Regions from separate parts of the Idiomarina sp. PL1-037 genome, predicted to be linked through region 3. Evidence: predicted binding sites of a transcription regulator. Region 3 holds the regulator's gene; each other region holds the start of a gene.

Region 1 (6,595 bases), 500 kb from region 3:
CAGGCTCATTCGGTGCTTGCTCAGCCATTGGCTGTGCCTGCTGGGCATCGGGGTCAATGGCTGCAACCAGCTCAATACCACCGTTTACTTTCTTATTGGACAGGATAATCGCATCCGGACCTAAAGTTTCTTTAACCTGTTGTAAACCACGGCGCATATCTTCGGCAAAAAAGCGTTTAATCTTCACAAGCGACTCCCGTTACTCTTGCGTGGTGGTTTATTCACCACCGTTTTGTTGTCCACCAATTGAGCTGACAATGCGAATTTGTTTATCATCCGGTACTTCCTGATAGGACAACACGCGCATACCATCGGTAGCGTGACGCGCAAAACGCGCCATGGTTGACCGTAGAAGCCCCGAAGTCAGCAGTACTGAAGGTTCACCATTCATTTCCTGCTGCTGATGCACTTCGCGTAATGACTGTTGCAGGCGTTCGGCCAAACCCGGTTCGATTCCGGCGCCTTGCTGATTTCCGTCATTACCAGCCATTTGCAATGACTGATGCAACATCTGTTCCAACTCTGGCGCCAAAGTTATGACAGGCAATTCTGCGGCTCCCTCAGCAATGTCCTGAACAATTAAGCGACGCAGTGAAATTCTGACTGCAGCTGTCAGTACTTCAGGATCCTGACTGCGACCGGCGTACTCAACTAAAGTTTGCACGATGGTACGCATATCCCGAATAGCGATACCTTCATCCAATAAGTTCTGCAGTACTTTGACAAAGTTACCCAGCGACAATAAATCCGGAATTAACCCCTCGATCAACTTAGGATGTGTGCGACCGAGACGATCCAGCAATTCTTGTGCTTCTTCGTGACCCAGCAACTGAGATGCATGATTGGTTACAATCTGACTTAAGTGCGTAGCGACTACGGTTGCCGCGTCAACCACGGTGTAACCCAGTGTTTGTGCATGTTCGCGCTGTTCTGGCCGGATCCAGACCGCATCCAGCCCAAAGGCCGGGTCTTTTGTCTTCTCACCCTCCAGCTCACCGAATACCTGCCCCGGGTTAATCGCCATCTCCCAGTCATGACGAATTTCAGCTTCACCCATGGTTACGCCCATAAGGGTAATGCGGTAACTGTTGGGGCCTAAATCGAGGTTGTCTCTGATATGAACAGCTGGCACGAGAAAACCAAATTCCTGAGACTGCTTCTTACGTACACCTTTAATGCGTGAAAGCAATTCACCGCCCTGCTGCTTATCCACCAATGGAATTAGGCGATAGCCAACTTCCAGACCAATAGTGTCTACATGGCGAACGTCGTCCCAGCTGAGCTCTTTTTGTTGCGCCTGCTGAACTTGCTGTTCCTGTTCTTTTTCAACCAGCTCGCCTTCTTCAGTCTTGGTTTTTTTAAGTTTAAAGTAAGCTGCGCCGGCTAACACGCCCGACATGCTTAAAAAGGCAAAGTGCGGCATACCGGGAATAACGCCCATAGCAAACAATACCGCGCTGGTAATGACCAAAACCTTTGGGTTATCGAGCAATTGCAGAACAACCGCATCGCCCATGTCCTGGCTGTTATTTTCACGAGTAATGATAATGGCAGTCGCAACTGACAGTAACAATGATGGAATTTGCGCAACCAGGCCGTCGCCAATGGTTAATAGCGTATAAACCTCAACAGCCTCATTGAATGTGAGTCCGTATTGGATCATACCAATGAGCAGCCCGCCGATAATGTTGATAAAGAGGATTAAAATACCGGCTATAGCATCGCCTTTTACGAACTTACTGGCACCGTCCATAGAGCCGTAGAAATCGGCCTCACGGGTTACATCGCTGCGTCGTGCTTTGGCTTCTTCCTGGTTGATTAGTCCCGCGTTAAGGTCAGCGTCAATCGCCATTTGTTTACCAGGCATGGCGTCAAGGGTGAAGCGAGCGGTTACTTCTGAAATACGACCGGCACCCTTAGTAATAACCACAAAGTTAATAATAACCAGAATGGCGAACACCACCAGACCAACAGTGTAGTTACCCCCTATGACCACGCTACCAAAGGCTTCAATAACAGAACCTGCAGCACCGGGCCCGTTATGTCCTTCTAATAAAACAATACGCGTAGAGGCAACGTTAAGGCTTAAGCGTAGTACCGTAGCAATAAGCAATACGGTAGGAAAGGCGGCGAAATCCAGCGGACGTTGGGTATAAACAGCCACCAGCATAACCACCAGTGACAAAGTAATTGAAAATGAAAAGAGAACATCCAGCACCACAGCCGGAATTGGCAAAACAATCATCGCCAGAATAGCCATAATGGCCAACGGCGTTCCAAAACCTTTGATAAGGTGCGCATTGTTTTGCGTGAAATTTCTTAAATTTACTAACTTTTCGGCACCGCTCGCCATACGTCTTCCTGTTGCGTCAAAAAGTTGAACCTGGGATGTTTTATTCAAGAATCGAGCCAGCTTTCATTTTATTCGGAGGTTATCTTACATTCGTTTCAGTTGGGGCTTACAGACAAAGCTTAAGCAGCTTCTATACTCGTTGCTCTTTTTCAAAATAATGTGTGTTTATGCGCGGTTACTCTCTTATCGAATTGGTCGTAGCATTGGCTGTTAGTGCGGTGCTTGGCGCTTCGGCCCTGCCAATATTTACTCAGCAGACAGAGTCTTTATTGCTTCAAAAAGAAGCTGGCCGCTGGCTGTCTTATTTGCAGTTGGTAAAAGCCAAGTCCATAGCAAATAAGGAATCTATTGAAGTCGACTTAGTCACATTCAGCAATGACTCAGAAGCCTCAGGTATTCAAACCGGATACACTTACAGTTCTTCCGCGTCGCTTACTTTTTATGGAGAGTCAGCTGCCGCGACACCGGGGCATATCAGGCTAATAGGCAAAAGCAGACAGGTAAAAGTCATCATCAGCAGTATCGGTCGTATTCGACTATGCCTAAGTGAGGGTAATTCACTTCCGGGAATCCCCTCATGTTAATGACTTCTGAGCGCGGCAGTAGCTTGGTAGAAGTTCTTATAGCCTCTGCTATTGGCGCGATAGTTGCTCTGGCGGCGCAGCAACAAATGCAATGGCAAACAGGAGTGCAACACCGCAAGCTAATGCAGGTCAATTTACTCTTAAGTGCTCAGTCAGTTGCAAATCAGTTTTTTGAAACCTTAAAAAATACAGCCGCAACGCAAATTTCGAACCCTCAGGGCAGTTGCTATTTGTTTCCTCAGCAAAACGGAGGCTCGGTTGGCTTTCGAGTCAGGAATGAACAACTACAGCATAACTCAATGACTCTCGACTGCGCCGGGTATGGCTGGCAGTCCCTTACCGATAAGTCTCAATTCAAAGTCACGCAATTTACTGCTGACTCTTACTCTCCGGAATCCGGTAGTGGGTTATCAAAACTCTTTATAGCTTTTACCGTTACCAGCAATGCACAGACACATGTTTTCAAACGAACAATCACTCCTCTGGTTAACTAAATGGAGCTTATTATGAACGCGAAAGGATTCGCTCTGATACTCACCTTAGTAACACTTATAAGTTTAAGCTCAGCCAGTTTAGCTGCACTGCTCTTCTACGCGCAAATGATAGAAGCTCAGCAACATCATCAGTGGCAACAGCTTTCTCAGCAACTTCAGAAAGACTTAGAAGCAGAGCGCGGGGCTTATGAACAGGCACAAGAATAAAGGCTTTTCTCTGGTTGAAGTTTTGGCCGGAGCTGCCCTGGTGGCGCTCTGGTCCGTGAGCAGTCTGCAGCTTTTACAAGCTGGGCTATCGGCGATTGATCATGCCCATACAAAAGCAAAGGCGGTGGAGGTTTTGATGACTTATTTAAGTGAGGCTCAACAAGCGTGGGCTAAAGGTAATAACCCAGAACTATCGAGGAAAGCCGGGCAACTTCATTTAACAGCAGAACTCACTTCTATTGACCAGTTTAACGCTACCAGCAAAGTCACAGTGTCCTGGGGAAAAGATAACGAACTGATCCAAACATTCTGGCTTTCCCGATAAACCGTCTAGCTCACCGGGTGCGGTCTTAGCTCCGGTGGAATTGAAAAGGTAATATTCTCTTCGCGGCCACTGAGTTCAACTGCGGTTTTGCCGCCCCATTCCTGCAGCTTAGCAATCACTTCTTTAACCAACACTTCCGGTGCAGAGGCCCCTGCCGTTACAGCCACCTTCTCGTGACCTTTTAACCAGGTTTTATCAATACAGCTGGCGTCATCAATTAGGTATGCCGGAGTTCCCATTTTCTCGGAAAGCTCTCGTAAGCGGTTTGAATTTGAACTGTTACGCGCTCCAACCACCAACATGACATCGGCATCACTGGCTAACTCACGAACTGCGTCCTGCCGGTTTTGGGTGGCGTAGCAGATATCATCTTTACGAGGACCATTAATATCAGGAAACTTCTGACGTAAGGCTTCAATAACATCGGCCGTGTCATCAACCGATAAGGTTGTCTGACTCATATAATGAAGGTTCTTCAAGTCTTTAACTTCAAGCTTATTCACGTCTTCAGGCGATTCAACTAAGTAGATACCACCATCGGCGTTCTTATACTGACCCATGGTGCCTTCAACTTCCGGATGTCCGGCATGACCAATGAGTACACATTCGTGCCCTTTGCGACTGGCACGGGTAACTTCCATATGGACTTTGGTCACCAATGGACAAGTGGCATCAAACACCCGAAGGCCGCGATCTTTGGCTTCTTGCCTTACCGCCTGAGAAACGCCATGAGCGCTAAAAATAACAATCTGGTCATCCGGCACTTCGTGCAATTCTTCTACAAAGACCGCACCGGCCTCGCGCAATTTACTGACAACGTATTTGTTGTGAACCACTTCGTGACGCACGTAAATTGGCGGCTCAAAGATTTCTAAAGCCCGCTCAACAATGGTAATAGCGCGATCAACTCCGGCACAAAAACCACGTGGGTTCGCCAACAAAATTTGCATCATTTCCTCCTGCGTTCAGCCTGATTCAGTAACCACTCACGGCTCAACGCTGATAATTTCTACTTCAAAAATCACTGTTTGTCCGGCCAACGGGTGATTAAAGTCGATGGTCACTGTTGGACCTTCAATTTTACGAACAATTCCCGGTAAATCAGTACCATCCGGTTGAGTAAAAGCCAGAATAGCGCCAACTTCCGGTTTGGTTTCGTCGCTAAACTTTGCCGAATCAACATAATAATAGTTGTCCGGGTTGGGTTCACCAAAAGCGTCTTTAGGCTCTAGCGTGAACTTGCGTTCCGCCCCTTCGCGCAACCCCACAAGGCACGCTTCAAAGTTTTCGGTCAAGTTGCCATCACCCATCCGAAACTTTGCGGGCTTACCTGACATTTTGGTGCTGTCTGCAACTGAATCATCGGACAACTTAATAGTGAAGTGCATCACCACTTCCCGTCCGTGCTCTATAGGTAAACGACTCAAATAAAACTCCTTACTGCCCTTGACCGTTCTCGGCTTTGTCCCGACGGTTATCAAAAAAAGCTTCCAATAACATGAGTGCGGCACCAATAGTAATAGCCATGTCGGCTACGTTAAAGGCCGGCCAGTGCCACCCCTGATAATGAACATCAAAAAAGTCGATGACATAACCATACATTAACCGGTCAGCTACGTTACCAATAGCCCCGGCCATAATCAGAGAAAAGGCTAAATTCTGGCGCCATAAACCCACCGGGTTGCGGCGCATCCAAATGAGCAGCACCACGCTGATAGCGATAGCAATGGCGGTAAAGAACCAACGCTGCCAACCGCCGCCGTCACTTAAAAAACTAAATGCGGCACCATAGTTATGTACATAGGTGAAGTTAAACAAGCCTTCAATAACAACTCGGCTTTCATAAAGCTCAAACTCACCCGCGACCCAAATCTTCGTAATTTGATCAATAACTACCAGCAACAACGTCAGCCACAAAAAGCGTAGCCCGGTTGCGCGGTTAGTCTGGTCAGCAAAATCAGGCAAAACGACGCTCCTCACCTTCACCTTCAATATTAGTCACACAACGCTGGCATAAATCGGCATGGCTTTCTAATGTGCCCACCTCTTTGCGATGGTGCCAGCAACGCTCACACTTCTTGTATTCAGATTTTGTCACACTAACGGCCAAAGCCATTTTCTCCGCTTTAACGGCGTCAGCAGGCGCGTCGCTAATAGAGGCCACTTGCGCTTCCGATGTCAGCAGTGCAAAGCGCAACTCTTCGCCTAAACGATTCAAGGCTGTCGCCAGTTTATCGTCAGCGTACAATGTGACTTCTGCCTGTAACGAACCACCGATAACATCATCTCGGCGTGACTGTTCCAGCGCCTGGTTAACGACATCACGAATTTCCAGTAACTGCATCCAAAACTCGTTTTCATCGTCTTTAACACCGGAAAATTCACCAAAACCCTGATACCAGCTTTCAGTAAAGACATACTGGCTGCGTTCGTTTGGCAACAAGTCCCAAATTTCCTGAGCGGTAAAGCTGCAAATTGGTGCCATCCAGCGCACTAATGCTTCGGCAATATGATACAGCGCCGTCTGACATGAACGCCGCGCTAACCCCTCCGATTTTGCGGTGTACTGGCGGTCTTTAATAATATCCAGGTAGAAGCTGCCCAGTTCAATAGAACAGAAGTGCATCAGCTT
Region 2 (6,595 bases), 920 kb from region 3:
GATAAAGATAAAACAGCAAATCTGCTTGTTATCCGTCGTCTTTCTAATATAGTGTGAGTTGCTTTTATTACGCAAATAATAAGCAAATAACTTATATAATTTTTAACGGCTTCTGAGTACTTTACGACATGCAGCAACACGTTCACCTTATCATAGATAATGCCGCCGACTGGCAGCCTTATTACCCAAGTCAAAGCTTACTCACCGCAAGTGAATACTTACAATCAGCACACTTGCAGAGTCGTTATCATGTCTTAAATTTGTGTAACGACCTATCTTACCTGTCAACCGGCTATTATGTTAGTCTGCTGGCAGAGGCTCGTGGACAAAAAGTTATGCCGTCGGTTGCGACCATTAATGATCTGAGTAACTTCTCTCACTATCAGTTACTGATTAATACCGCCGACCGATCACTCACTAAATATTTGCAGAGCCGTGACGAAAAATCCCTGTCGTTACTGATTTGTTTTGGCTTATGCGAACAGCCTGAGCTCGCTTCTTTTGCTCGCCAAATATTTGAGCGCTACGCCTGCCCTATTTTAAAAGTTGAGCTGGAATTTAATGGCCGCTGGCACATTAACAAACTAACCTCAGGTGCACTGAACCAGTTAACGGACGAACAACAAAGCTTTTTTGGTAACTCACTGGATCATTTCAGTAAACGTGTGTGGCGCAAAGCGCGTATCCGCAAAGAATACCGTTTTGATTTGGCCATTTTGTATAACCCGGACGAGGCCATTCCAACCAGCGACAAAAAAGCGCTGGCACAATTTATTAAAGCCGCGAAAGAGGCCGACATTGAAGCTGAGCTGATTACCGCAAACGACTTCAACCGTTTGCTGGAGTTTGATGCGCTTTTTATACGGGAAACCACCCGCATTAACCACTATACCTACCACTTTGCAAAAAAAGCCGAAGCCAATGGTATGGTCGTTATTGATCACCCGGAATCCATTGTTAAGTGTGCCAATAAGGTGTTCTTAAAAGAGTTACTGGATAAACATAAGGTGGCGACACCAAAAACAGAACTCTTGTTGAGTCAGTCAGAAATTGATTACGAAGCAATAGGCGAGCGCCTGGGTTATCCGGTGGTGCTGAAGATTCCTGACGGCTCATTTTCTATTGGCGTGGAAAAAGCAGAAGACTTAGCCCAGTTTAAAAAAGTAGCAACGGAGCTTTTTAAGCAGTCCACTATACTGCTGGCGCAAGAGTACATGAGAACCGACTACGACTGGCGTATTGGTGTGCTGAATAACCGCCCCATCTATGCGTGTCAGTACTTTATGGCGCGTAACCATTGGCAAATTTATAATCACAGCGAATCGTCATCCCGTGGTAAAAGCGGTTCTTTTTCCACTTTAGGCGTGCATCAGGCTCCTAAAGATGTGGTGCGTCTGGCATTACAGGCAACTCGCTTAATTGGCGACGGCCTGTACGGTGTGGATATTAAGCAAACACCACAAGGCCCGGTAGTTATTGAAATTAACGACAACCCGTCAATTGAGTCTGGTGTGGAAGACAAACACTTAGGCTATGAGCTTTACCGGCTGATTATGGCTGATTTTGGACGACGCCTGGATGAATACTGAGTTTTGCATTGAGCGGGCAAACAAAAATGACCTTGAACAATTAATCTCTTTAGAGCGTGCGACTTTTAATTACAGCTGTATTAGCCGTCGCAGTTTTAAGCGGGTAATTGAGTCCAGCCACAATTACTGTTGGGTAGCACGTTCAGGTAACGACCTAGCCGGGTACGCTATTGCCTTTACCCGGCGTAACAGCAAAGTATGGCGCTTATACTCCATAGCCGTAGCTCAGAGTTTTCGTGGTTTAGGAGTAGGCAATCTGCTGATGAACAAGATACTGAGCGAAGCGAAGAGCGGTGGCGCTAATGCCATGTCGCTGGAAGTGAAAAGCGACAACAAGGCCGCAATTCACTGGTATCAAAGCTGTGGCTTCGAAACCATCGATATTCTGCCGGAATACTACGATGACGGCAGCGACGGTTTTAAGATGCGTTTTACTTTTTATCCGGGAAGTCAGTAAATACGCCCTCTACGCCAGCTTGTTTTAACCACTGGCGTAATTGCGCATGAGACTCCACACCTTTTGGTAAGTTATCGGCCCGCAGGGTATAAACATGAACATCCAGGCCTTTCTCTTCCGCAGACTTTAAAACGCTGTCCCATTCAGGCTCACCGTTCTCCGACACTCCGGTCAATACGTGGTTTACCCACAAGCCAATACCTTCAGCGTAGCTTTTTACTGACTCCAGCCCGGCGCCAGTGCGCATCGCACTGTAATCAATATCGGTTTCTCCCCAGTTATTGTCGCCCACCAGCTGAATTAACGGAAAGTCCCAGTTAAATTCACGTTTTAAGCGACGTAGCACTTCCGGGTCAAAAGACTGCAGATAAACCGGTGTCGGGCGTTTGTCGTGGTAGCCGTTGTGGGCTAAAACAGACATCACTGCCGCCGTCGCATCGTACCCTTGCTGCTGATACCAGCGCGGAGATTTGATCTCGACATAAATGCCTGTCGACATACTCCGGACGCGGTTCAGCTCCTGAATCAGTTTGATTTCCTCATCCAGTGTTTGTATCGGAAACTGAACGTCAGGGTGAGAAAACCGCTTAGGGTAAACCAGCTCATAATCTTTATGCCGGGCAACAATGGTTAGCTGCTTAAGTTCTTCCAAGGAAAAATCGACCACATAGTATTTGCCATCAGGCCGGTGTTTTTCCGGGAACACCTCCGACACATTCGTCACATGATCCAGAATTTCATCGTGCAGAACCACCGGAACACCATCGCGGCTCAGTTGCACGTCCTGCTCTATATAATCCGCTCCCAGACCATGAGCCATAACGGCGCTGGCCTGAGTGTGCTCGGGTAAATAACCGGATGCGCCACGATGCGCAATATCCAGGAACTGCGGAACTTTAAGGTCATGAAACGGTGCATCCGGCATCTCGTCCTGCGCCTGAACTGCGGTTGCTGATACCAATAAAAACAAACACCCGAAGATACGTTTAGTCATTGTTCCAGTTAACCTCTAATACCTTATCGCCTAGCTCGCGATAACGCTTCATTAATACGTCAATGGATTCCGGATCAGGGTTTAACCCGCGTCCGCGCAAATATTCCGGGTTGTACAGTTTACTTACTGAACGTTCACCTAAGTCACAGGAGAAGGTCACAATGCGGTGCCCCGGACCTTTTCGTAAAGCCGCAGCCAATGCGCCAGCAACGTTCAGAGCCGAGCTACTCCCCAGAACAATACCATCTTCGTCTCTGATATAACGTGACAGGGTCACTAAATCTTGATCGGGCAAATTGACCGCGTGATCAATGCGTGCCTGGCGGAAGTTATCGACTAACCGCATAATGCCGATGCCCTCGGTCATAGAGCCGCCATTCGACACATACTCGCCACTGCGTAAAAACTCATAAATACCGGAGCCATTCGGATCAACCACCCAAACATCCAGCCCCGGATTCTGTTCTTTTAAGAAACGTGAGTTACCGCCAATGGTGCCGCCGGTTCCGGCCACAGACACTAAAACGTCTATTTTTCCTTCGGTTTGCTCCCATATTTCGGGGCCGGTATGAAGGTAATGCGCACGAGCATTACTGGTGTTTTCAAACTGGTTAGCCCACCAGCAATCATCGCGTTCTTCCGCTAAACGCCGAGCGGTATGGTAAAAGTGGTTTTCATTTTTAAAGGGAACCGGGTCAACCGCCATCAGCTCACCACCATGCAAACGGATCATGCGCTCTTTTTCCGGTGTCTGGTCATTGGGCATAACCGCTAACATACGCAAGCCATAAGACTTTGCCACCACAGCCAGACCAATACCGGTGTTACCCGCGGTACCTTCAACCACCGTCATACCCGGCTTTAATTCGCCGCGTTCCATAGCGTCATCAATCAGTTGCTTAGCCGCCCGATCTTTAATGGAGCCGCCCGGATTCTGGAACTCGCATTTAATAAAAATATCGCATCCGGTTAAATCAGACAGCGACGGTATACGAAGTAAATCCGTCTGCCCGATAAGATCGCTCTGCCGCGCGCCAACTCTCATGCCACTGCACCTTTTATCATTCGCTACTGTAGGTAAATAGTATCTCCCCTGTACTCTTTTGGTTCAATAGCACTTTTGGTGCAGTGCACAAAAGGAGCGCACGTTTTTTGTGCAGAAAAATCACAAGAGGATTATTTATCAATAAATATCAGTAAGTTAAGTTATGGCACACTTCATGAATTAAAAGGGTTGCTTAACACTATTTTAATAAGGAAAGCACCATGAAAATGCTCGTTGCGTTAATCAAACCCTTCAAGCTGGAGGATGTGAAGCAAGCGCTGTTTGAAATTGGCTGCAAAGGCCTGACAGTGTCTGAAGTTCGTGGAGTAGGACGGCAAAAGGGGCATACCGAGCTGTACCGGGGCGCCGAATATCAAGTCGACTTCCTGCCCAAAATGAAAATTGAACTGGCTGTACCCGACGAAACCGTCGAACGTGCTCTGGAAGTGGTCATTGCCGCTGCTCATACCGGCAATATCGGCGACGGAAAAATATTCGTTATGCCGCTGGAGCAATGCGTTCGCATACGCACCGGCGAAACCGACCAAGACGCCCTTTAAGGAGCCCATCATGGAAGCACAAAACTTACAACAACTTACTTTCGCGGTAGACACCTTTTACTTACTCATATCCGGGGCGCTGGTTATGTGGATGGCAGCCGGATTTTCCATGCTAGAAGCAGGTTTGGTCAGAAGTAAAAACACCACCGAAATTCTGACCAAAAATATCGCGCTTTACGCCATTGCCTGTATTACCTATCTGGTTATCGGTTACTCCGTGATGTACCCCAATCCTTCAACCTCAGCTTACGCGGCTGACGCCAATTTCTTTTTCCAGATGGTGTTCGTTGCCACCGCTATGTCCATTGTTTCTGGTGCCGTTGCAGAGCGTATGAAACTCATGAGCTTTCTACTGTTCTGCGTTGTGCTCAGCGCCGTTATTTATCCAGTGCAGGGCTTATGGACCTGGGGCGGTGGAATGCTGACTGAATGGGGCTTTGTCGACTTTGCTGGTTCCAGTATTGTGCATTTAACCGGTGCATCAGCGGCGCTTGCCGCGGTTCTTTTACTGGGGCCGCGTTCCGGTAAATACCTGAGTGACGGCAGTATCAACGCGTTACCCGGCTCTAATATGCCACTGGCTGCACTGGGTACTTTTATTCTCTGGTTTGGCTGGTTTGGTTTTAACGGCGGCTCGCAGTTAGCGTTAAGCAGCGTTGACGATGCCAATGCCATAGCTCGAGCCATGGTAAACACGAATACCTCAGCCGCAGCTGGTACTGTCGCCACCCTGCTGTTTACTAAGTTGCTGTGGAAAAAAGCCGACTTAACCATGATTTTGAACGGTGCCTTAGCCGGGCTGGTAGCCATTACTGCGCAACCAGTCACGCCGGAACCCTGGCTTGCCGGCGTTATCGGCTTTATTGCGGGGCTTATTGTCGTGCTCTCCATTATTGGGCTGGATAAACTCCACATTGACGATCCGGTCGGTGCTATTTCGGTACACGGTGTGGTCGGTATTTTCGGTACTCTTGTGGTCCCGCTTAGCGATGACGGTGCCAGCTTTGTTATTCAGTTAGCCGGTGTCGGTACCATTTTCTGCTGGGTGTTTTTCAGTAGTCTTATTGTCTGGGCTATACTCAAGCTTGTACTGGGCATTCGTGTGACTAAAGAGCAGGAGTATATCGGTTTAGATCAAGTCGATTGCGGCGTCGAAGCCTACCCTGAGTTTACATCGAAAAAAGATGGGTAAAAGGCTCTTTATTGCCAGTTTCGCCCATTCTTGATAACGTTTTTAACCATCATTTTCCGGAATGGGCGAACAAATATGTCGACATCACGTGAGTATGTTGAAGAGCTTTTATCGAAAGCAGATATCCGAATTAACGGTGACAGGGCCTGGGACATGCAGGTTCACGATGAAACCGTATATGATCAGGCACTGTCGCGCGGTAACCTCGGCCTGGGTGAATCCTATATGGCTCGTTTGTGGGACGCCGAATCACTTGACCAATTTTTCTTCAAATTACTGCGCTCCGGCATTCAGGATGAAGTTAACCCCGCCCGCCTTATTTTCCATTCTTTAAAAAGCCGAGTTTTCAACTTACAAAGTAAATCCAAGGCCTGGGAGGTTGGTCAGCATCATTATGACATGGGCAATGACCTTTATCAGTCGATGCTCGATGAGCGCATGGTGTACACCTGTGGTTACTGGGAAAAAGCCAAAGACGTTGATGAAGCACAACGACACAAACTTGAACTGTGCTGCAAAAAGCTGGGACTGAAGCCTGGCATGCGTGTTCTTGATATTGGTTGTGGCTGGGGCAGCTTCATGCAGTATGCCGCTGAAAACTATGGTGTCGAATGTGTTGGTGTCACTATCTCTAAAGAGCAGGTCGCCCTTGGCAAGGAGCGCTGCAAAGGCCTGCCGGTAGAATTCCGGCTACAAGACTACCGCGAGCTGGACGAGCAGTTCGACCGCGTTATCAGCTTAGGAATGTTTGAGCATGT
Region 3 (6,595 bases):
GACAGAACGATAAAACAGCCGCTTTCGATGAGCTACTGACAAAGTTAGGCCTTAGCGCAGCGCAAGTGGCTTATGTTGGCGACGACACTCCCGATTTAGCTTTAATTAAAGCTGCGGGTCTGGGTATTGCAGTCCAGGACGCTCACGCATCGGTGCAACAGCAGGCCGATTATATTTCACGTTGTCATGGCGGACATGGTGCCGTGCGCGAAATCTGTGATTTAATCATGCTCAGTCAAGGGCAACTGCACCTGGCGACAGGAGCCAGTGTGTGAGTCAACGCGTTACTGTCATTCTCATTTTATTATTCGGTGCCGGACTATTGCTTGTCTGGCGCCCTTTTAGCGATGACGCTGACGGTAGCAACACGGCTACAACACGTACGATGCAGCCCGACTTTACCGCTTTTGGTCTGGAAACGCGTATTTTCGAAAGTGACGGTTTACTGGCTCACAAGATCAAATCTGAGAAGATGTCTCACTATAACCAAATTGGTCTGACCGAACTTAAACACCCGGTTTACACGGTATTTTCTGAGCAAGGCGAAGAGCTTTGGGAGGTCAGTGCCGAGCAAGGGACTTTCTACGACGACCAAACCCTGATTTTGGAGCACGATGTTGAAATCCTTGCTTTAGAGCCGGATACTCGCATCAAACAAGTGTTAACCGAGTACCTGATTATTGATTTGAAAAGTGAGTCAATGAGCACTGAACATCCGGTAAGCATTCACGGACCCCGACTATTAATTCGGGGTAACGGCATGACTGCGGACCTGAAAGCTGAACGAATGGAGCTAAAAAGACATGTTAAAACGATTTTCCAGCCTGCTGAGTAAACTCATCCTGGTTGCCTTAATACCGTCAGCGGTTATGGCTCAGGGTAAGTCTGACTTTAGTCAGCCAATGGAAGTAGAGTCGAGTAAAGAAGAGCTTGATATTAAAAATAATCGTCTGGTTTTGACGGATAACGTTATTATTCGCCAGGGCAGCCTATTAATTCGCGCAGACAGATTAGAAGCGTCCGCCAGCGAGAGCGCCAAACAAGCAGACATTTTTATTGCAGAAGGTACTCCTGCGACTTACAGCCAGACGCTGGAAGATGGCAATGAAATTAACGCAGAAGCGAAAAAAATAACCTACTTTCAGTCGGAACAACGACTGGAACTGAAAGGCGACGCACGCATATCTCAAGGCAGCAGTAGCTCCAGCGGCAGTTTAATTACCTATGATTTGGATAAGCAAACGGTAACGGCAAGCAGCTCAGGCGAAGAAGACAGCCGTGTTATCACTATTTTCACGCCAAAACCAAAAACTGACACCGACGAAAAAAATAACGAGAATCCTTAATATGGCAACTTTACGAGTCAAACATTTAGCCAAAAGCTACAAAAGCCGACAAGTCGTCAAAGACGTCAGTCTGGAAGTCAGTCAAGGACAGATTATTGGTTTGCTGGGCCCCAACGGCGCAGGCAAAACCACAACCTTCTATATGATTGTCGGTTTGGTTAATAGCGATAAAGGTCAAATTTTACTGGACGACAATGACCTTACCTTGCTGCCAATGCATGAGCGGGCACGCAGAGGTATTGGCTATTTGCCGCAGGAGGCTTCCATTTTTCGGAAGTTAACCGTGCGCGATAATCTGATGGCTATTCTGGAAACTCGTAAAGAACTATCAACCAACGAACGTGAAGAGCAACTTGATGCTTTGCTCGAAGAGTTTCATATTGGGCACATAGCAAACAGTCAGGGCATGAGCCTGTCAGGTGGTGAACGCCGTCGGGTCGAAATTGCCCGTGCCCTGGCAGCGGAACCTACATTTATTTTGCTGGATGAGCCTTTTGCCGGGGTGGATCCCATTTCGGTTATTGATATTAAAAAGATTGTTGAACATTTGAAACAACGTGGTATTGGTGTACTGATTACTGACCACAATGTTCGCGAAACATTGTCTGTTTGTGAACACGCTTATATTGTCAGTCATGGCGAGCTTATTGCAAGCGGCGATGCGGAAAGTATATTATCGAATCAACAGGTTAGAGACGTTTACCTCGGTGAGCAGTTCACCCTATAACGTGATACCGGGACAGTCATTATGAAGCAAAGTCTGCAGCTAAAAATTGGTCAGCAGCTGACCATGACGCCACAACTTCAACAGGCTATCCGCCTGCTGCAGCTTTCCTCGCTCGATCTTCAGTCAGAAATTCAGGATGCGTTAGACAGTAATCCATTGCTGGAGGTTGAAGGTGAAACAAGTAACGACGCCGACCAGTCTGAAACCCGCAACATTGAGGAAAGGGACGACAGTCAGCGGGAAACATCCGACGTTATAAAAACTCAGGAGATGCCTGACGAACTGCCGGTCGACAGCAGTTGGGACGACACCTACTCCAGTCATACCCCTGCCAACGGCGCAGCCTCCTCTGGTAAATCCTTTGACGGCGATTTTGAAGTCTACCAGGGCTCTACCAGCGAATCTCTGCAGGATCACCTACTCTGGCAGATGCAACTTTCTCATTTCTCAGAAGAAGACACCGCCATAGCGGAAGCCATTATCGAGGCCATAGACGACAACGGCTACCTAATGGTCGATGTTGATGAAATTATTGAAGCCGTGCGTCTGCCCGAAGTAGAAGCAGAAGAAGTTTGCATGGTGCTAAAGCGTATTCAGCATTTTGATCCAATTGGTGTCGGCGCTCGCAGTGTCAGTGAGTGCCTTGCCATTCAATTGCGGCAACTGAGCGACGACACTGAATACAAGCAGGTTGCTTTATGCTTAGTGACTGAACATATGGACTTACTCGGCAGTCGCGATTTTCGCACTATTCAGCGTAAACTGAAGTTATCGGAAGACGATTTACGCCAGACTATGCGATTAATTCAACAATTGCATCCGCATCCGGGCGAGCAAGTTGCACAGCAACCTGTTGAATATGTTATTCCTGACGTGGCCGTTACTAAAAAAAATGGTCGCTGGATGGTCGAATTAAACCCCGACAGCGTACCTAAATTAAAAGTGAACGAAGAATACGCCGCCTTAAGTAAAGCGGCAAAGTCAGTAGCCGACAGCCAGTACATAAAGAACCATACGCAAGAAGCTCGCTGGTTCATAAAAAGCCTGGAGAGCAGGAATGATACGCTGCTGAAGGTGGCTAATTGCATAGTACAGCGCCAGCAAGGCTTTTTTGAGCATGGTGAAGAGGCTATGAAGCCCATGGTACTGAACGATGTTGCTGAAACTGTCGATATGCATGAAAGTACGATTTCACGCGTAACGACACAAAAATACTTACACTGCCCAAGTGGTGTATTTGAGTTGAAATATTTTTTCTCAAGCCATGTCAGTACAGAGGGCGGTGGTGAGTGTTCAAGCACGGCAATACGTGCTTTAATTAAGAAGATGGTCGCTGCTGAAAATCGCAGTAAACCATTAAGCGACAGTAAGATTGCTGAACTGATAGCCGAACAGGGTATCCAAGTAGCAAGAAGGACAATTGCGAAGTATCGGGAATCGTTGAACATTCCATCATCGAGCCAACGCAAAAGTCTTTTATAACTTTGTTAACTGCAGAAGGAAGACGTTATGCAAATTAATTTGACCGGTCATCACATCGATATTACCGAAGCTCTGCGTGACTACGTGGACACAAAATTTGCCAAGCTGGAAAGACATTTTGACCATATAACGAATGTTCACGTCATCCTAAACGTTGAAAAAACGATTCAAAAAGCGGAAGCTACGCTGCACGTGAATGGCGGTGAGCTTTTCGCCGATTCAAAGCACGAAGATATGTACGCGGCCATCGACGGTTTAATTAATAAACTGGACCGTCAGGTGATTAAACACAAAGAGAAAATGAAACAACATTAATCCATGCAACTGAGTGAATTGTTAAGCGCCGACTGCACCAAGTGTGCAGTCGAGGGCGCAAGTAAAAAAAGACTACTTGAAACCATTAGTCAAATCGTAGCCCCTAAGCTGTCTGGCATTACCCGTCATGACATTTTTGAGAGCCTGTTAAACCGTGAACGTTTAGGCAGTACGGGAATTGGCTTAGGTATCGCAATTCCTCATGGCCGTTTACCTAATGCAAATCATCCGGTGGCGGTATTATTGACCCTAGACGAACCTATCGAGTTCGATTCTATTGACAACCAGCCTGTCGATATTATCTTCGCGCTTCTGGTGCCGGAGTCAGAGCACGAGAACCATTTACAAACATTGGCCACTGTGGCCAGAAGAATGAATGACAAAGACTGCACCCGCGCACTGCGCCATGCAGATTCTGACAAAGCGTTATATCAATTATTTGTGGGCGAAGGTGAACAGTCGCCATGCAACTGATCATTGTTAGTGGTCGTTCCGGATCAGGTAAGACAATTGCTCTGCGCGTACTGGAAGACTTAGGCTTTTATTGCGTTGATAATTTACCCATAAGCCTGTTGCCAACGCTGGTGCATGCAGTCATCGAGCAATATCAAAAAATAGCCATCAGCATTGATGTCCGCAATTTACCAGAGCATTCTGAAGAATTACTGGATTCTCTGAGCTTTTTGCCCAAAGGCGTTGAACCGGAAATTCTGTTTATTGACTCTGACGACAATACCTTGCTAAAGCGTTTTGGCGAGACTCGTCGCCTGCATCCGTTATCGCAAAAAGAACTGCCTCTGCTTGAAGCGCTTCAGGCCGAACATAAAATGCTTGAACCCATTATGGAGAGAGCAACCTGGCGCCTCGACAGCAGCGATTTATCTCTGCACCAATTAAGTGAACAGGTCACTGAGCGGGTGCTGGGACGAGCGGATAAAAAGCTGATTATAGTGTTTCAGTCTTTTGGTTTTAAGTACGGTTTGCCCAAAGACGCTGACTTTGTCTTTGATGCGCGTATTTTACCCAATCCGCACTGGCAACCTGAGCTTAAGCTGCTTACCGGCCTGGATACCGACGTGCAGATTTTCTTTCGCCAAGAGCCCTTGGTGACTAAGTTTATTTATCAGCTGGAAAACTTTCTAGATACCTGGCTGCCGCACTTTCAGCGCAGCAACCGCAGCTACCTGACCATAGCTACCGGCTGTACCGGCGGTCAACACCGCTCAGTTTATATTTCTCAGCAGCTAGCCGAGCGCTTTGAACAAAAAACTGTCAAGGTTCAGGTCAGACACCGGGAACTAAAAATCCATGGATAAAATTTGCAGAAAGTTAATTATTCGCAATAAACTAGGCTTGCACGCACGCGCGGCAACAAAATTAGCGCAATTAACGCAGGAATTCGAGTCGGACATTACGGTTACTCAAGGTGAGCAATGCGTTAACGCTGCCAGCGTTATGTGCCTGATGCTACTGGCCAGTCAACAGGGAAAAACTGTTGAAGTCTGTGCCGAAGGGAAAGACGCACAAGCGGCACTGGATGCCGTTAGCGCTTTGTTTGAAGATCGCTTCGAGGAAGACGAATAAGCATGATTGCTGAGCTTTCCGACAAAGAATATGCCATGCAGCGCATTCAGGAGGTTAACTCCGCGCTGTCTGATGGTATGTTCGTTGCTGCCCGCCGTATGCTGCATAATATGCCGGCATGCGATGTGGCATTGCTGTTGGAATCCTCGCCGCCCAAAAGTCGTTCCATTGTCTGGAAACTGGTTGACGTAGATGAACACGGCGAAATTCTTGAGGAACTGAACGAAGAGGTTCAGAAAGACATTATCCGTCAAATGGCACCGGAGAACCTTGCTGCTGCCACCGAAGGCATGGACACCGATGACCTTGCCTACGTCTTGCGTGGCTTACCAGAGCCAGTCTATCAGCAAGTTCTGAAGTCCATGGACGAAAGCGACCGCGAACGTGCGGAAACCGCGCTTTCATACGCCGAAGACAGCGCCGGTGGTATCATGAATACCGATACCATTACCTTGCGCTCGGACGTCACTATCGATGTCGTGCTGCGTTATTTGCGTCTTAAAGGTGAACTCCCCGAAGCCACCGATAAACTCTACGTTGTGGATCGTCATGAAAAGCTCATTGGCGAAATTACCTTAACCCAGTTGTTAACTATTGACCCTAGCCATCGCATTGACGAAATTATGTCGGCGGATATAACCACCATCCCAGTGACTATGGATGAGACCGAGGTTGCGAAATTGTTCGAACGTCATGACTGGGTATCTGCGCCGGTCGTCGACAATGAACAGCAGTTGGTTGGTCGTATAACCATCGATGACGTGGTCGATATTATCCGCGAAGACGCCCAACATTCCATGTTGAGTATGGCCGGTCTGGAAGATGACGAAGATACCTTCGCTCCGGTATTAAAAAGTACTCGCCGCCGTACCGTATGGTTGGCGGTAAACCTGGTTACTGCCTTACTTGCCGCTATGGTCAGTTCATTATTTGAAGACATACTGGCACAAATGGCTGTACTGGCTATTTTAAATACCATTGTACCCAGTATGGGCGGCATAGCCGGTAGTCAGACCCTGACACTGGTCATACGAGGTATGGCGCTGGGCCACATCGGCTCAAGTAATTCGCGATGGCTTATTGGTAAAGAGTTGGCCATTGGCTTTCTGAACGGGGCTATCTGGTCAGTGTTAATCGCTGC

What was found. The regulator sigma-54, encoded in region 3, starts transcription at its own class of promoters, with help from an activator protein. The targets are predictions, from matches to a motif close to GTTGGCACGNNNNTNGNNT.
Region 1: the regulator sigma-54 is predicted to act here: its motif matches at 2,396-2,414, upstream of flhA (flagellar biosynthesis protein FlhA).
Region 2: the regulator sigma-54 is predicted to act here: its motif matches at 4,248-4,266, upstream of U0358_RS10995 (P-II family nitrogen regulator).

Annotation. Positions count from the first base shown of each region.
Region 1 is NZ_CP139873.1:938,531-945,125, reverse strand. Features, by position in the region: gene flhF (flagellar biosynthesis GTPase FlhF) at 1-187, opposite strand, end outside; gene flhA (flagellar biosynthesis protein FlhA) at 218-2,353, opposite strand; gene U0358_RS04275 (prepilin-type N-terminal cleavage/methylation domain-containing protein) at 2,521-2,937, shown strand; gene U0358_RS04270 (prepilin-type N-terminal cleavage/methylation domain-containing protein) at 2,931-3,431, shown strand; gene U0358_RS04265 (Type II secretion pathway-like protein) at 3,444-3,638, shown strand; gene U0358_RS04260 (PulJ/GspJ family protein) at 3,619-3,963, shown strand; gene ispH (4-hydroxy-3-methylbut-2-enyl diphosphate reductase) at 3,969-4,913, opposite strand; gene fkpB (FKBP-type peptidyl-prolyl cis-trans isomerase) at 4,950-5,390, opposite strand; gene lspA (signal peptidase II) at 5,401-5,928, opposite strand; gene ileS (isoleucine--tRNA ligase) at 5,921-6,595, opposite strand, start outside.
Region 2 is NZ_CP139873.1:2,320,369-2,326,963, forward strand. Features, by position in the region: gene U0358_RS10975 (RimK family ATP-grasp domain-containing protein) at 129-1,589, shown strand; gene U0358_RS10980 (GNAT family N-acetyltransferase) at 1,579-2,046, shown strand; gene glpQ (glycerophosphodiester phosphodiesterase) at 2,021-3,040, opposite strand; gene U0358_RS10990 (cysteine synthase A) at 3,033-4,085, opposite strand; gene U0358_RS10995 (P-II family nitrogen regulator) at 4,307-4,645, shown strand; gene U0358_RS11000 (ammonium transporter AmtB) at 4,656-5,837, shown strand; gene cfa (cyclopropane fatty acyl phospholipid synthase) at 5,913-6,595, shown strand, end outside.
Region 3 is NZ_CP139873.1:437,843-444,437, reverse strand. Features, by position in the region: gene kdsC (3-deoxy-manno-octulosonate-8-phosphatase KdsC) at 1-275, shown strand, start outside; gene lptC (LPS export ABC transporter periplasmic protein LptC) at 272-835, shown strand; gene lptA (lipopolysaccharide transport periplasmic protein LptA) at 804-1,346, shown strand; gene lptB (LPS export ABC transporter ATP-binding protein) at 1,348-2,073, shown strand; gene U0358_RS02090 (RNA polymerase factor sigma-54) at 2,095-3,555, shown strand; gene hpf (ribosome hibernation promoting factor) at 3,583-3,870, shown strand; gene ptsN (PTS IIA-like nitrogen regulatory protein PtsN) at 3,874-4,344, shown strand; gene rapZ (RNase adapter RapZ) at 4,335-5,186, shown strand; gene U0358_RS02070 (HPr family phosphocarrier protein) at 5,179-5,454, shown strand; gene mgtE (magnesium transporter) at 5,457-6,595, shown strand, end outside.